DNA from 3 places in the Streptomyces sp. NPDC058683 genome. Region 3 is predicted to be linked to each of the others. Evidence: riboswitches for the same ligand, from Rfam matches in the RefSeq annotation. Region 3 holds a riboswitch; each other region holds the start of a gene.
What was found. Region 3 has a riboswitch for S-adenosylmethionine ahead of ACFWXC_RS02945 (amino acid ABC transporter permease). Riboswitches for the same ligand answer to the same signal wherever they lie in the genome.

Region 1 (5,540 bases), on a different contig from region 3:
CCGGCGCGGTGCGCTCGGTCGGATGCCTCAGCGCTGCGGACAGGCGCACGTGCCGACGCGCAGCAGATCCACGTGGATCCTCCGGGTCAGCAGCGTGTTCGCGGTCACCCCTCATTGATAACAGCGCAGTTCGGCGGCAGACAATGCGGGATCTGTTTCAGAATCGAGAAACTCCGCCGCAAAACTGCGCCCGTACACTTCCGGCATGACCGACTCCTGCCGCGCGCTGTCGCGCCCCGCCGACGGCTGTCACCGCCACGGTTCTGACGACCACCGGCCGTCTCCGAGGCACGACAGGGGAGTTGCTCGCCATGCAGCCACCGGCGCACCTACAGACCGCGGGGCTTTCGGGCGGCGCACCTGACACCGGTCACTCGTCGATCGACGAACTGCTGGTCCGCGCCCGTACCCGCCTGACGCGGCTGGCCCCGACGGACGCGGCCCGTGAACTCGCCGACGGCGCCCTGCTGGTGGACGTCCGCGCGGACATGGTGCGGCGCGCCGAGGGCGAGATCCCCGGTTCCCTCGTCATGGACCGGAACGTGCTGGAGTGGCGGCTGGACCCCTGCAGCGCCTGGCGCATCGAGGAGGCCGTCGACCACTCCCTGCGCGCGATCATCATGTGCTCGCAGGGTTACATGTCGAGCATGGCCGCGGCCGGGCTGCACGATCTCGGACTGGTGCGGGCCACCGACATCGTCGGCGGCTACGAGGCCTGGCGTGCCGCGGGCCTGCCGGTGGTGCCCGGCGGCACGCTGCCCGGGTCCTACGTGGCCGCCGCCCCGTCCCCGATCAGCCTGGACCCGGGCGGGCAGCGCATGCTGGTGGACGGTGCTCCCGTCGCTCTGACCCCGTTGGAGTTCCGGCTGCTGACCGCCCTGCTGCGCGGCAACGGCCGGGTCATCACCCGGGAGGACCTGCGCTCGGGGCTGGGCGAATGGGCGGGCAGCCGCAGCCGCTCCGTCGACCTGCACATCCACCGCATCCGCCGGAAACTGGGCCCACGTGCCGCGGCTCTGCTGACGACGGAACGAGGCGTCGGCTTCCGCCTGCGCGCGACACCGACACCGACACCGGCCGAGAGCGGCTGACGGGGCCGTCTCCCGCGTGCGCTCAGTCGGCCTGCGCGGCGGTGAGCGGGGGGCAGGTTCAGGTGTGACGGTCAGTCATGGGGCGTTGTTCCGGTGGACGGTTCAGGTGACGGCTGGTGATCGGTGGAGGGCGAACGGCCGGTCGGCGATGCCGCAGCCGCCGATGCGGACCGGGAGACGGGCGGGGCGGGCGGTACGGGCGGCGTGGCCGGCGCGGCCGACCCGGGCGGCGCGGCCGACCCGGCCGCCACATCCAGGGCCGGCGCCGAGCGCGCCCTCCGCGTCAGCCACAGCGCCACGCCGAGCGCGGCCAGCACGGCGGTGGCCGCACCCACGCCCAGCCCCCAGCGCACCCCCGCGTGCTGGGAGATCCAGCCGATGACGGGGGCGCCGACCGGGCTGCCGCCCATGGAGATCACCGTGTAGACGGCCATCACCCGGCCCCGCATGGCGTCGCTCACCTCCGACTGGACGAAGGCGCTCACCGCCGTGTTCAACGTCATCAGCGTGAAGCCGGCGGGCAGCAGCAGGGCGAGGAAGGCGGGGTACGTGGGCATGACCGCCGCGAGTGCCTCGAAACCGCCGAACAGCAGCGCGCCGACGACGACCGTCCGTACCCGGGGCGAGACCCCACGCGTGGCGGCGACCGTCCCGGCGACGGTGCCGACGGCCAGTGCGGTGTTCATGAGGCCGAGTCCCCGGGCCGACGTCGAAGACGCGCCCGGCGAACAGGGTCAGCGTGGTGGGGAAGTTGACCGCGAAGGTGGCGACCAGGCCGAAGATGGTGAACACGCCCACGAGTTCGGGCCGGGCCGCCACATACCGCAGCCCCTCCGCGCCCGCCCCCGTCCACAGCAGCAGGGTCCGGCGGTCGTAGCGGTCGGCGACGACCCCGCCCCACAGGCCGAACAGCAGCACGGGGGCGAACTGGAGCCCGGCGACCCAGCCGAGCGCGGTTCCGCTGTGGGTGAGCGTCAGGACGAACCAGTCCAGCGCGACACCCTGCATGGCGCTGCCGATGTTGGACACCAGGCCCGTGCTCCAGTAGATCCGGTAGTCACGGACCCGCAGCGCGGCGAACACCCCGGTCGGAGCGATGCTGTTGACGGCCATGCCTCTCTTTCCGACGGGTTGCGGCGGGGCGGTCGGGAGGGTGCGCGCGACGGACGCGACGGTGAAAAGGGGCTGCGCGGCGTGTTCACGCGCTTCGAGGAGAAGGAGCCGAGCTGAACCGAGCTGAGGGGAGCGATTGGTCAGCGACAGGTCTGGTCGAACTGGTCGGCGCGACGGCCCGCCCAGAACGGGTCGAGCAGCACGGTGCGTGCCTGACCTGCGGTCTCCATGGCCGGATCAAAGCACACGGCACTAGGTGCGTCCACCATGCGTCCCGGAGCGTGAGACGGTCGCGTCTTCTCGAACAGGGCGTCCGGTTGCGGCATTGACGTACGACAAAACCGATCCGTACGATCGCCAACGGCATTGAGTGTCAGCGTCAAGCCCTGGCTCGCTGACCGGCAACCCTCCCACGCGGTGGGGTGCTCCAGGTGAAAGCCCGGCGGGGTCACCGATGACTCCCGCAAGCGCGTGGCCCCGTCACCGGGGCCGGAGACGAGGAGGGACCGGCATGCGACACAGCGATGACCCGGCTGCCTCCCCCGCCGACGCCACGGCGTACTCCCGGCTCTCGCGTCGGCGCCACATCGATCTGAAGCGCTCGACCAGCTGCCTCTGTCGGCTCTGACCGGCCCGCCTGCCGCCGGCTGACCTCCCGTCACCGGCCACGGCCCCTTCGCGCCGCCCTTCCCTCGCCACCGGTCTCCGGTGTCGTCCACCTGCCCTCCGTCTGCACAGCGCTTCCCCGGCCGGCGCCGATCCGGCCGGGGACCGCACGCCCCTGCACGGCCGTGCCTCGCGCCCCGAAGCCCGGCACCCCGTGCCGGGTGACACGAGTAGGAGAAAGCCCTCCGTGACTGCACTCCCGGATTTCAGACCCTCCCGATGGGCGCCCCTGGCCGCGCTCCTGACCACCAGCGTCCTGCTGACCGCGTGCGGTTCGGGCGACGACGGATCCGGCAGCGGAAGCGGCCAGGCGAAGTCCGGCGGCACCCTGACCTTCGCGGTGGGATCCGACGCCGGCTGCGTGGATCCGCAGCAGGTCGCGAGCAACGACACCATCTACTCGGTGCGCCAGACCGTGGACTCCCTGACCGACCAGGACCCGAAGACCGGCAAGATCGTGCCGTGGCTGGCCAAGAGCTGGGACATCAGCCCCGACGCGACGACGTTCACGTTCCACCTCCGGTCGGGGGTCACCTTCAGCGACGGCTCGAAGCTGACCGCGCAGGTGGTCAAGGACAACTTCGACGCGGTACCGGACCTCGGTGCGCTGGGCACCCTCGGCCAGGGCTATCTGAGCGGCGTCAAGAGCACCACCGTGGTGGACCCGCTCACCGTCAAGGTGGCCTTCAAGCAGCCCAACGCCCAGTTCCTGCAAGCGACTTCGACTCACTCGCTGGGCATCGAGTCGTCGGCGAGCGTACAGAAGTCCCCGCAGCAGAAGTGCAGTGACGGTGTGGTCGGCTCCGGGCCGTTCGTGCTGAAGCAGTACGTGCAGAACCAGTCGGTCACCCTGGACAGGCGGACCGGGTACGACTGGGGTTCCTCGCTGTGGTCGAAGAAGGGCGAGGCCTACCTGGACAAGCTGGTCTTCAAGGTCGTACCCGAGGCGGGGGTACGGGCCGGCAGCCTCCAGTCCGGGCAGGTGGACGCGATCAGCAGCGTCGGCAAGGCCAACGAGGCGGCGCTCAAGGGCGGCCAGGTCGCCCTCCGGAGCCGGGCCAACCCCGGCGTGGTGTTCGGCCTGGGACTCAACAACGCGCGGCCCCTGCTGAAGGACACGAAGGTGCGCCAGGCGATCCTGACCGCCGTCGACCGCAAGCAGATCGCCGACACCGTCTTCCCGACCGGCACCCAGCCGGCGACCAGCGTCCTGGCGCACACCACGCCCGACTACACGGATCTCTCCTCGGACCTGGCCTTCGACGCGGCCAAGGCCAAGTCCCTGCTGGACGAGGCCGGTTGGAAGGCGGGCAGCGACGGCATCCGCGCCAAGGACGGCAAGAAGCTGAGCCTGACCATCACCTGGTTCCCCAACTCGGCCACCAACCAGCCGGCGCTGGAGCTGGTCCAGCAGCAGCTCAAGGCCGTCGGGATCGACGTGGTGCTCAAGCAGCTCCCGGTCACCCAGTTCGCCACCACGCTCCAGTCGGGTGACTTCGACGTGGTGTGGGGGAACACGACCCGCGCCGACCCGGACATCCTGCGCAGCTCGTTCTCGACCCAGCTGGCCAACTTCTACCACCTACCCGCCAGTCCGCTGGACACGGCGCTGTCCTCGCAGGCCGCGACCACGGACACCGCGAAGCGCAAGCAGCTGGTCACCGAGGCGCAGCAGTTGATCGTGCAGAACGCGTACAACGTGCCGGTGGTGGAGCTCCAGACCCAGCTGGGCGTCTCGAACAAGGTGCACGACCTGACATTCGACTCCGGCAGCCGCGTCCAGCTGCACGACACCTGGATCGGCTGACGGATGCGCCGCTATGTGATCAAACGGCTGGCGCAGGCGGTCGGGGTGCTGTGGGCGGCCTACACGGTGTCGTTCCTGGTACTGGACTTCCTGCCCGGTGACCCGGTCTCCGCGATGGCCGGGGCCGGGATGGACTCGGGGCAGGTCGATCCGGCCCAACTCGCCGAGCTGCGGCACGAGTACGGCTTCGACAAGCCGGTGCTGGTCCAGTACGCGGAGTATCTGGGCCGGGCGGTACGCGGGGACTTCGGCGACGCGGTCTCCACCGGCCGCCCCGTGACCTCCACGCTGGCCGACGCGCTGCCGCAGACACTGCAACTGACCGGTGCCGCGCTGCTGCTGGCGGTGGTCCTCGGCGGCGGCCTCGCGGTGGTGGCCACGTACACCTCGCGGCGGTGGCTGCGGCAACTGCTGCTGTCGCTGCCTCCGCTGGGGGTGTCGGTCCCGACGTTCTGGGTGGGGCTGCTGCTCGTCGAGGCGTTCTCGTTCAAGCTGCACTGGTTCCCGGCGTTCGGCAACGACGGGCTGAAGGGTTTGGTGCTGCCGGCGCTCACGCTGGCGATCCCGACCGGTGCGCAGGTCGCCCAGGTGCTGGCCAAGAGCCTGCTGACCGCGCTGGACCAGGCCTATGTGGAGACCGCGCGGGCCAAGGGCGCCGGCCGGTGGCGGGTGCACCTGCGGCACGCGCTGCGCAACGCCTCGCTGCCGGCGCTGACGGTCGTGGGCCTGCTGGTCGGGCAGCTGATCGCCGGTTCGGTGGTGGTCGAGACGGTGTTCTCCCGCGACGGTCTGGGCCGGGTGACCGCGGCGGCGGTCACCACCCAGGACATCCCGCTGGTCCAGGGGGTGGTGGTGTTCGGGGC
Region 2 (5,540 bases), on a different contig from region 3:
CGCGCCCCGGCCCCGTACCGGGCCGCCCCCGCGGGGCGCACCGGCCCGCTCGTCCCGGGCATGCCAAAGGGCTCGTAACCCATGACTCCCCATGGGATACGAGCCCTCCGACAAAGAAAGAAGAACGACGCTGTCAGTCGGCGCGTGCTTCAGCTGGTCGCGAGCCGGACCATGTCCGCCTGCGGCCCCTTCTGGCCCTGCGAGATCTCGAAATCGACCCGCTGACCTTCCTCCAGGGTGCGGTAGCCGTCCATCTGAATCGCACTGTAGTGGACGAAAACATCCGCACCACCGTCGACCGCGATGAAGCCGTACCCCTTCTCCGCGTTGAACCACTTGACGGTGCCCTGAGCCATGCCTAACTCCCCTATTACTGGCCCTTGCACAGATCCACACTTCGCGGATCCGGGTCAGACCTCACCCCCCACAGGTTTGGGGGCGTGCGCCGGAACGCGTCGACCGCGGCTGAATGTATCTGTCCAACTGCCGTCTGCAACAGGTCAATCGGACGAGAATTCTGGACGGGAAGGGTCCGGAATGTAGCAAGAATTCGGCCGAATTCAGGGCAAGTCGGGCCCCATAAAGGCCGCAAAAGCCGCATATAACCCGCGCACTTTGGCTACTTCTTATCGGGTCAGCGGTATCGAATACGGGGCCCCCGACCTGGAGATCGGGACCGCGTTCCCCAACTCTACCGCGCTCAACCACACAGAATTGCCCCCTCCGCTTCTCTCACGGAGGGGGCAATCAAATGAACACTCGGTGATGGCTGTTACCGAAGGTAATGTTCGGTCATACGGCCATCACGACAGCCAGGTCAGCGGGCTCGCCGGGCGGTCGCCGGGGTCAGCCGCCGGCGACGGCCGGGATGATGGAGACGCCGGCGCCGTCCGGAGTGGCCGTCGCCAGGCCCTGCTCGAAGCGCACGTCGTCATCATTGACGTACACATTCACGAACCGGCGCAGCTTGCCCTCGTCGTCGAGAACGCGGCCGGCGATCCCGGTGTGGTTCTTGTCCAGATCGGAGATGACCTCGCCGAGGGTGGCCCCTTCGGCACTGACTTCGGCCTGACCACCGGTGTAGGTGCGCAGGATGGTGGGGATGCGAACGGTGACGCTCACGTTTAAACCTCCGGTTAGAGCAACGCCCTGGTTTTCTGCGGCTGACTTAGGCGAGCCCGGCCTCACGGAACGAATCGAGAGTGGGCCGAATAGTCGCCGTAAGCCCGGTCCCCGCCACGGCGTCCAGTGTCTTCAGTCCATCACCCGTGTTGAGCACGACAACCGACTTCGCCGGGTCGATCAGCCCATTCTCAATGAGCTTCTTGGTGACTCCGACCGTCACCCCGCCGGCGGTCTCCGCGAAGATTCCCTCGGTCCGCGCGAGCAGCTTGATCGCGTCGACGACCTGCTCGTCGGTCACGTCCTCCACCGCACCGCCGGTACGGCGCGCGATGTCCAGGACGTACGGCCCGTCGGCCGGGTTGCCGATGGCGAGGGACTTGGCGATGGTGTTCGGCTTCTGCGGCCGCACCACGTCGTGGCCCGCCTTGTAGGCCACCGACACCGGCGAGCACCCCTCGGCCTGCGCACCGAAGATCTTGTACGGCTTGTCCTCGACGAGCCCGAGCTTGATCAGCTCCTGCAGCCCCTTGTCGATCTTCGTGAGCTGCGAGCCGGAGGCGATCGGGACGACCAGCTGGTCGGGGATCCGCCAGCCGAGCTGCTCGCAGATCTCGTACGCCAGGGTCTTGGAGCCCTCCGCGTAGTACGGCCGCAGGTTGACGTTGACGAAGCCCCAGCCCTCGCCGGCCGAGTCACCGATCAGTTCGGAGCAGAAACGGTTCACGTCGTCGTAGTTGCCCTCGATGCCGACGAGCTCGCCGCCGTAGATCGCGGCCATGACGATCTTGCCCTGCTCCAGGTCGTGCGGGATGAACACGCAGGAGCGGAAACCGGCCCGGGCGGCGGCGGCACCGACCGCGCCGGCGAGGTTGCCGGTGGAGGAGCAGGAGAGCGTGGTGTAGCCGAAGGCGCGCGCGGCCTCGACGGCCTGGGCGACGACCCGGTCCTTGAAGGAGTGCGTCGGGTTGCCGGAGTCGTCCTTGACGTACAGGCCGCCGGTGACGCCCAGCTCCTTCGCCAGGTTGTCGGCCTGGACGAGCTTGGTCCAGCCCGGGTTGATGTTCGGCTTGGTCGCCACGTCCGCGGGGACGGGCAGCAGCGGCGCGTAGCGCCAGATGTTCGCGGGACCCGCTTCGATCCGCCTCCGCAGCTCCTCGGTGTCGTAGGCCGAGAAGTCATACGCGATCTCGAGCGGGCCGAAACACTCCTCGCAGGCGAACACCGGGCCGAGCGGCACACGGTGGCCGCACTCGCGGCAGCTCAGGGCGGTGGCCGGACCGAGGTCGACGGTCGTGGAGTCGGTGGTGGTCGCAGCAGTCTGCACAGCCATGTGAGGCGAGGCCCTTTCTCCTCATCTTCCCCACGACGCATTTCGCCGTGAGACGGATTTGGCACCTTCCCTAGCCGGGAGCCTCGCGAGTGATCGACATTGATCAGCGATCCACGAGTAACCGACTGGAGGGTTGCCGGGGCTTCATCGGGCCGTTTCCCTCTGCCCCTCTGGATGAGCGGTATGCGGTTGTCAACGCTCGGTGACCTCAGGACATGCGATGGTCATCGGCGTTGTTCAAGACTGTAACCGAAGGCCAGGACAGTTGAGATAGTCGTCCGAACCGCGAGATGGATCACACCTCGCAGTGTGACCGTGACAGTGAGGAGCCGCTGACTGTGCTGGAAGAAGTCGAGCGCTGGCTGGCCACCCGCTCCTGGTCCATGAACGACCGTCCGCTGCACCGGATACTCGCCGCCAAGCAGCGCACCGGTCAGTCCGTCTCCGTCGTGCTGCCCGCGCTCAACGAGGAGGAGACGGTCGGCGACATCGTCGCGATCATCCGTCACGACCTCATGCGGCAGGTGCCGCTCGTCGACGAGATCGTGGTCGTCGACTCCGGTTCCACCGACCGTACGGCGGCGGTGGCCGCGGCGGCCGGCGCCCGGGTCGTCCACCGCGACACGATCCTGCCGCGCATCCCCGCCGTCCCCGGCAAGGGCGAGGTCCTCTGGCGCTCCCTCCTGGTCACCACCGGCGACATCGTCTGCTTCATCGACGCCGACCTGCGTGACTTCTCCTCCGACTTCGTCACCGGGATCGTCGGCCCGCTGCTGACCGACCCGGACGTCGACCTGGTCAAGGCGATGTACGACCGCCCGCTCGCCGGCTCGGCCGGACAGGGCGGCCGGGTCACCGAACTGATGGCCCGCCCGCTGCTCAACATGCACTGGCCGCAGCTGGCCGGGTTCGTCCAGCCGCTCGGCGGCGAGTACGCCGCCCGCCGCTCCCTCCTCGAACAGCTCCCCTTCCCGGTCGGCTACGGCGTGGAGCTGGGCATGCTGGTCGACGCCCTGCACCTGGTGGGGCTCAACGCGTTGGCGCAGGTCGACGTGGGGGTCCGCAAACACCGCCACCAGGACGGCCAGGCCCTCGGCCGGATGTCCGCCGCGATCTACCGCACCGCGCAGCTGCGGCTGGCCCGCGGGCACCTGATCCGCCCTTCCCTCACCCAGTTCGAACGGGGCGAGGACGGCTTCGAGCCGCGCACCTACTCCGTGGACACCGAGGAACGGCCGCCGATGGCGGAGATCGCCGAGTACGCCGAGCGCCGGGTGGCGTGACTTCTACGTACGGCCGTATACGGCGGCGCGTCGGGCACGGCCGTACGTTTGAGCGTTTCCGGGCCGGGCTAGGTTGTGGCGTATGGCTTCCACCAGCGGTGCTGAGGTGCTGGTCGCGTCCAACCGCGGCCCGGTTTCGTATGAAGTGGGCGACGGCGGTGCCCTGCACGCCAAGCGGGGTGGCGGCGGGCTGGTCTCGGGGCTGTCGGCCATCGGGCCGGACGCGAACGCGGTGTGGGTGTGCGCGGCGCTGAGCGACGGCGACCGGGAGGCGGTACGGCGGGCCGAGGGCGGCCGGCTGCCGGCCGGGGACACCGGCGGGCAGCAGGTCCGGATGCTCGACATCGACCCGGACGTGTTCTCGGACGCGTACAACGGCATCGCGAACTCGGTGCTCTGGTTCGTCCACCACATGCTCTACCAGACCCCGCTGGAACCGGTCTTCGACGCGGAGTTCCGGCGGCGGTGGGCCTCGTACCAGGCCTACAACCAGGCGTTCGCCGAGGCGCTGGCGCAGGAGGCGGGCGAGGGTGCGGTGGTCGTCATCCAGGACTACCACCTGGCGCTGGCCCCGCGGATGCTGCGCCGGCTGCGGCCGGATCTCCGTATCGGCCATTTCTCCCACACCCCGTGGGCGCCGCCGGACTACTTCCGGCTGCTCCCCGACGACATCGCGGCGGAGCTGCTCGGCGGGATCCTGGGCGCCGATCACGCGGCGTTCCTGACCCGGCGGTGGGCGGACGCGTTCGTGGCCTGCTGTCATGCGGTGCTGGGCCCGGGGATCCCGGCGGCCGGGGAGACCCGGATCGGGGTGCACGGGCTGGGGGCCGACGCGGACTTCCTGCGGAAGCGGTCGCACGAGCCGGACGTGGACGAGCGGATGCGGGCGCTGCGGGAGGAGATCGGCGAGGGCCGCAGGACGATCGTCCGGGTGGACCGGACCGAGCTGTCGAAGAACATCGTGCGGGGGCTGCTCGCGTACCGGCAGCTGCTCGACGACCACCCCGAGTGGCGGGAGCGGGTGGTGCATGTCGCGTTCGCGTATCCGTCGCGGCAGGACCTCGCGGTGTACCGCGACTACACGGCCGAGGTGCAGCGGGTCGCGGACGAGATCAACTCGGCGTACGGGACGGCGGGTTGGACGCCGGTGGTGCTGCATGTGAAGGACGACTTCGCGAGGTCGCTTGCGGCCTACCGGCTGGCCGACGTGGCGTTGGTGAACCCGATCCGGGACGGCATGAACCTGGTCGCCAAGGAGATGCCGGTGGTGTCGGACGAGGGGTGCGTGCTGGTGCTCTCGCGGGAGGCGGGGGCGTACGAGGAACTGGGCGAGGATGCGGTGGTCGTGAACCCGTACGACATCGGGGGGACGGCCGTGGCTTTGCAGCAGGCGTTGACCATGGGGGTGGAGGAACGGGCGGAGCGGACGAAGCGGCTCGCTGCGGCGGCTACGGCGTTGCCGCCTGCGGCTTGGTTTCTTGAGCAGTTGCAGGCGTTGGAGGGGTAGCGCCGTTCGGGGTAGCGCCGTTCGATGTCGGGTGCGGGTGCGTGGGGGCTGGTCGCGCCCACGCGGCGGAGCCGCATATCGAACACAGCCCCGCGCCCCTTACGGGGCGCTTGCTTACGGGGCGCTTTGATCAGCCACGTCTTTCAGCAGCCGTACTACTCCCTCCGGGCCGTCCACCACCAGGTCGGCTCGGTCTGCCAGGTCTGTTACTTCTGTGCTGCCGCTGCATACGAGGAGGCCGGGGGTGCCTTCCGCCCGTAGTTTCTCCACGGCTGCGAAGGCCGGGATGTCGCCC
Region 3 (5,540 bases):
CCAGGGTGGTGCCGCTGGAGGCCAGGTCCTTGATGACGGCGAGGACCTCGCCGACCAGCTCGGGGTCGAGCGCGGAGGTCGGTTCGTCGAAGAGGATGATGCCGGGGCGCAGCGCGAGAGCGCGGGCGATGGCGACGCGCTGCTGCTGGCCGCCCGACAGCTGCCGCGGGTAGGCGCCGACGCGCTCGCCGAGGCCGACCCGTTCGAGGAGTTCCTTGGCCAGCCGCTGGGCCTCGGGCCTGGTCAGCTTTCCGGTGGCGACGGGGGCGGCCGCGACGTTGTCGAGGACCGTCAGGTGCGGGAACAGGTTGAAGTTCTGGAAGACGAAGCCGATCCGGCTGCGCTGGGCCAGGATGGCGCGTTCGCTCAGCTCCTTGAGCCGGTCGCCGTGGCGCTTCACGCCGACCAGTTCGCCGCCGACGCTGACGTAGCCGCTCTCGGGCTTCTCCAGGTGGTTGACCACCCTCAGCAGCGTGGACTTGCCGGATCCGGACGGACCGAGGATGACGGTGACCTCGCCGGGGCGGACGGTCAGGTCGACGCCGTCGAGGACGCGGTGGGCGCCGTACGACTTGTGGACCTCGTGGATCTCCAGGGCGGCGGGCGCGATGTCCGGTGCGGTGGTCATGCGGCGGCCTCCCGGCGTATCCGTTCCCGCAGGTCGCCGAGGCCGGTGCGGAGTTTCTGGAGGGGGGTCGGCGGCAGCGTGCGGGTGGCGCCGCGGGCGAAGTGCCGCTCGACGTAGAACTGGACGACGGAGACGGCGCTGGTGAGGATCAGGTACCAGACGGTGGCCACCAGCAGCAGCGGCACGATGTCACCGGGATAGGTGCTGCCCATGGACTGCACCGAGCCGAAGAGGTCGAGCAGCGAGACGTAGAACACCAGGGACGTGCCCTTGATCAGCCCGATGAGCTGGTTGACGTAGTTCGGCACGATGGAGCGCAGGGCCTGCGGGAAGACGATCCGGGTGAACTGGTAGCTCTTGGGCAGGCCGAGTGCGGCGGCCGCCTCGTGCTGGCCCTGGTCGACGGAGAGGATGCCGCCGCGCACCACCTCGGCGGCGTAGGCCGCCTCGTTGAGGCTGAGGCCGATCACGGCGACCACCAGGTCGGTGGCGAGTTTCGTCTCGTCGAAGCTGACGAAGGACGGGCCGAAGGGCACGCCCAGGCTCAACGTCTGGTACAGGGCGGAGAAGTTGTAGAGGAAGATCAGCAGGACGATCAGCGGGATCGAGCGGAACAGCCAGGTGTAGGTCCAGCTCACCGCCCGCAGCACGGGGCTGCCGGAGAGCCGGGCGACGGCCAGCACGACGCCGCCGAGGAGGCCCAGCACGGCGCTGAGCGCGGCGACTTCGAGGGTGATGACGAGCCCGTCGAGGATGGTGGGCCGCAGGAACCAGTAGCGGAACCGGTCCCACTGGTAGAAGGGGTTGGTGGCCAGTCCGTGCGCGAACTGCGCGACGACCACCAGGACGACGGCCGTGGCGATCCACCGGCCGGGGCGGCGCAGCGGCTGAACTCGCTGTGTTCTAAAGGGTTTTGACGTCTCGTCAGTGGGCGGCGGTGCCTCGGCGAGGGACACGGTGCCTGGGGGTTCGGTCATGGCGGGCTCCGGCGGAGTCGGTCACCCCGGGTCCCACGGCCGGGACCGCACGACCGGGCCACCTGCGGGCGGGCGGCACGGTGCACGGGGGCGCGCGGGGCAGGGGGGCTGGGCGGACGGCGGCACACCGGGCGGCCGGTGTCTCGACGGGGACGCTGAGGCGCGAAGCTGCGGGAAGCCGGCGAAAAGCCTGGTCAGACCCGGCAGCGGGCACAGCCCGGTGCGGTACACGCGCTACACAGGGCGCTGTTGACACGGAGCAGGTCGACGACGCGGTCCGCGACGAGCGGGCTCGGATACGGGTGTACGCAGCCCGAGGTGCGGCGCTGGGCCGTCCCGGAAACTGCGTACATGTCCGTCACCTGTCACTGTCATGCTGGCCCCCCCGGGGGGCCTCGCGCTTACCGAATCGTCGCTTGCCGAAACGTCATCGGTCCGGTCGTCACCTGGGGCACCCCACCGCGATGCGAGGGTTGCCGGTCAGCAAGCCAGGGCTTGATGCTGACGCTCTTGACCGTTCTGGTCCGCAAGTAACGCAGTTGCCCGAACGAATGTCAACGCCTGTCCGACTGGCGAAACGGTTCGGACCGCTCTCACCTGCGCGGAGCGCCGGGAGCGTCCGCCGCGTGGCCCGCCCAGTCCAGGATCTGGACGGCCGCGCCGGCGGCTTCCAGGCCCTGGCAACGGCCGTGGTGGCGGCGGGCGATGCCGTCGAGGTCGAGGTGGGCGCCGAAGGCCGGATGGGCGGCCAGCCGGCGGGCGTAGGCCCACAGCACCGGGTGGCCGGCGATGCGGTGCACGGCGGAGGCGTCCAGGTGGTTGCGGTGCACGGTGTCGAGTTGTACCAGGGTCACCCACAACTCGACGTCCGCCGCGGTGAGTTGCCCGCCGACCAGGAACTCCGCCCCGGTCAGCCGGCGCTCCAGCTCGTCCAGGGCGGCGAGCAGCACCTCCAGCGCCTCCGGGTCGCCGCCCTCTCGGCCGGCGTGCTGGGCCGCCTGCTCGATGTCCTCGGCGCACAGCCGCTCGACCGCCTCGATCGCGGCCTCGGCACCGCACGGGTACAGCCGGGTGACGCCGTCGCCGAAGTGGCGGTCCAGGTCGCGCAGGATGTCGCGGCTGTGGGTGCTGACGATACGGCCGGACCAGTCGTCGCTGAGCACGGGTGCGAGGGCCGGTCCCGAGTAGTGGTGGGCGCTCGCCTCGTACAGCGGGCGCAGCGCCGTGTGGCTCCCGTCCGGACCGTCCGGGAGGGCGGGCAGATAGGTGACCGGACAACAGTCGTCGAGGGCCAGCAGGCTGTGACCGACGGCGATGCGGAGGCCGGCGGGACAGGCGGTGGCGAGGTGGAGCCGGTAGCGGCGCGGCACGGCGTAGTGGCCGCTGCGCGCGTCCCGGCCGATGCGCCCTCGGAAGGCGGGGGTGGTCCGGACGGACGGGAGGGCGGCGAGCGGAGTGATGGACATACGTCTCCCCGGGGGTGCGGACGCGCGGACGTACGCGCGGCGGAAGCGTTCGTCGGTGGGTGGGCGTTCGGCGGATGCGGCCGACGGCGGGCGCTCGGCCGGTACGGCCGGGAGCGGGGGTTCAGCCGGTACGGCTGATGGCGCTGCACACACGCAGCAGGTCGATGTGCAGGCGGGAGGTGAGCAGCGGGACGGGGCAGGGCGTACGGCTCTCTCGGCGCTGTCTGCCGGTGACCGTGCGCAGCCGACCCATCTTTCCCTACCTTTTCACTAGGATTCCCACCTGGAGTGTCGATCGGCCTCCGCGTGCCGTCAAGAGGGCGTCCACGCCTGGGACACCCGGCCCCGGCTTGCCGCCGGGCGGAAGCGGCGGTCCGCTGGAGACGCAGGCCGAGCGACAGGAGCCGGATGCGATGAGCGAGCCCCCGGGTCCCGGACCCGTGCCCGGTGCCGTGCCCGAGACCTTCGCGTTCGGCTGCGGGCGGTGCGGCGAGGCCTGGGAGGCGACCTTCCAGGCGGTGTTCTTCACCGACCCGATCGCCGACCCGGACCTGCAGAGCACCCTGGAGTACGTCGACGAGGCCGGCCGGGCCGTGCGGTCGCCGCTCACCGACGCGGTGTGCCCGCGCTGCGGCAGCCGGAAGGTGCGGATCACGGCTCCCGGATCATGACGCTCACCCGAACGACACGCGCGGGTGGTCGGCGGCGGTGCCGGATGGTGGCGTGGAGGGACGTACCGCCGTCGCCCGCGGAGTGACGCAGCACCGCTGCCCCGCGGAGCGACGGACCGCGTTCCCGAGGAGGCAGTCGCGATGATCCGTCCGTCCCGACCCGTGCGTGTTCTGGTCTCGGCCCTGGCGGTGGGGACCCTGCTCGCCACGGCGGCCTGTACGGACGGGAGCGGCAGCCCCGAGGCCGTGCCCGTCTCGCCGGCCGGCGAGCACTCCCCCGCGTCCCCGTCGGCGACCCCCGCTCTCACCGGGGCGGGCGCGCAGGCCGCGCTGATCACACCGGCCGACATCGAGGACAACTGGCAGCTGGCCACCGACGCGGCGACCTGGCGCAACACGATGCTGATCGGCAAGGTCGACGTGGCCGACTTCCTCACCGCCAAGTCCGACGCCGCCGACTGCCAGCACCTTCTGGACGGCCTCTACTCCGACAGCCTCCTCGGCCGCGCCTCCGGCGCCTCCGGGCTGCGCGGGTTCACCTCGGAGGACGCCCGGATGCTGTACCAGGTCGGCGACTACGGCTCGGCGAACCTGGACGCCACGCTGGCCTGGCTGAAGACGCTGCCGGACGAGTGCGCCCAGTTCACGGCCACGGGCAAGGACGGCGGGAAGAGGACCGTGCAGGTCGTCTCGGCGAAGGTGCCGAAGTCGGGCGACGCGCGCGAGGCGCTGACGGTGACCGTCCAGGGCAACGCCAACGGCCAGTCCGCCACCTACACCACGGACGTGGCGGTGCTGCGCATCGGCGCCTCCGGGGCGGCGGTCACCAACGGGGGCCTGTCCGGTGTCGACCACGACAGCACCGCGCTGGCCGTGCAGACCGGCGCCCAGCGCCTCAAGGACGTCCTGTCCGGCAAGACCCCGGCACCGCTGCCGAGCCAGTTCGACTAGCTCAGTGCGGCGTCGGGTCCTCGGGGTTGCGCTGGGTGGTGCCCGGCTCGCCGTTGTCGCGGTGCCACTCCACGAGGAGTTCGTCGCGGGCGCCGAAGCGGACCAGATGGCGGCCGACGACGCCCTCCAGGAGATCGAGGTTCTCGGGGTCCGTCTCCACGGTGAGCAGCAGGGCGCCCTCGGTGGCGGTGAGGGTGCCGGTGCCGTTCTGGAAGACGATCCCGCCGGTGCCGGTCTCCTCGTCCCAGCTGGTCCGGGAGCGCCGGCCGAGGTGTGCGGCGAGCTGCTTGGCGTAGCGGGCGGGGCGGTCGGTGGTGACGCGGGCTTCGGAGCGGGCCATCGGGGACTCCCGGTACTGCGGGCGGGCATACGGTGACGGGCTCACGCTACGTCGGGGTGGGGGGTGCGGCGCCGTACCGGAGTCCGCAAGCTATGCATGCCGGTCGCGTCACCTGAACCCCGTCAAGACGCTTGAACCTCATTCACTCGTTCGGATGCACCTCGACCCAACATCACCCTTACGAGTGAATGAGCACATTGATCTACATGTTGGGCCGAGGCTACGGTCGTCGCTCGGGGCGGACTCCCTTCACCCGGGCAGGAGCGGCTGGTGACCTCATCGAATCCCACTCCGGCACCGATCAGGCTGTTACGCGCGGAAGATCTGCTGGACCTGAGGTTCGCCTTTCCCGGGCTGCGCCTCGACGATCCCCTGCTCGGCAGGCGAACACTCCAGCGAGCCGACCCGGCGGTCGAGGGCTGGATCGTGGTCGACCTCGGCCCTCAGCACCTCACCGAGCAGGCGTTCTTCGAGACCTCCCCCGGACTGCCCGCCGAGGGCGGCCCG

Region 1: another riboswitch for S-adenosylmethionine. It lies ahead of ACFWXC_RS27105 (putative leader peptide); the one in region 3 lies ahead of ACFWXC_RS02945 (amino acid ABC transporter permease).
Region 2: another riboswitch for S-adenosylmethionine. It lies ahead of thrC (threonine synthase); the one in region 3 lies ahead of ACFWXC_RS02945 (amino acid ABC transporter permease).

The regions. Positions count from the first base shown of each region.
Region 1 covers NZ_JBHXSK010000025.1:67,875-73,414, reverse strand. Annotated here, with positions in the region: gene ACFWXC_RS27125 (putative leader peptide) at 28-108, opposite strand; gene ACFWXC_RS27120 (winged helix-turn-helix domain-containing protein) at 312-1,091, shown strand; partial or broken gene ACFWXC_RS27115 (MFS transporter) at 1,163-1,786, opposite strand; partial or broken gene ACFWXC_RS27110 (MFS transporter) at 1,947-2,204, opposite strand; SAM riboswitch class IV at 2,567-2,680, shown strand; gene ACFWXC_RS27105 (putative leader peptide) at 2,716-2,832, shown strand; gene ACFWXC_RS27100 (ABC transporter substrate-binding protein) at 3,058-4,677, shown strand; gene ACFWXC_RS27095 (ABC transporter permease) at 4,681-5,540, shown strand, end outside.
Region 2 covers NZ_JBHXSK010000024.1:115,806-121,345, forward strand. Annotated here, with positions in the region: gene ACFWXC_RS26510 (cold-shock protein) at 150-356, opposite strand; gene ACFWXC_RS26515 (MoaD/ThiS family protein) at 847-1,122, opposite strand; gene thrC (threonine synthase) at 1,169-2,455, opposite strand; SAM riboswitch class I at 2,474-2,636, opposite strand; gene ACFWXC_RS26525 (glucosyl-3-phosphoglycerate synthase) at 2,794-3,738, shown strand; gene ACFWXC_RS26530 (trehalose-6-phosphate synthase) at 3,821-5,245, shown strand; gene otsB (trehalose-phosphatase) at 5,360-5,540, opposite strand, start outside.
Region 3 covers NZ_JBHXSK010000002.1:186,528-192,067, forward strand. Annotated here, with positions in the region: gene ACFWXC_RS02940 (amino acid ABC transporter ATP-binding protein) at 1-628, opposite strand, end outside; gene ACFWXC_RS02945 (amino acid ABC transporter permease) at 625-1,605, opposite strand; SAM riboswitch class IV at 1,998-2,121, opposite strand; gene ACFWXC_RS02950 (glutathione S-transferase C-terminal domain-containing protein) at 2,199-3,071, opposite strand; gene ACFWXC_RS02955 (putative leader peptide) at 3,193-3,324, opposite strand; gene ACFWXC_RS02960 (hypothetical protein) at 3,485-3,742, shown strand; gene ACFWXC_RS02965 (hypothetical protein) at 3,884-4,693, shown strand; gene ACFWXC_RS02970 (DUF2218 domain-containing protein) at 4,695-5,033, opposite strand; gene ACFWXC_RS02975 (hypothetical protein) at 5,304-5,540, shown strand, end outside.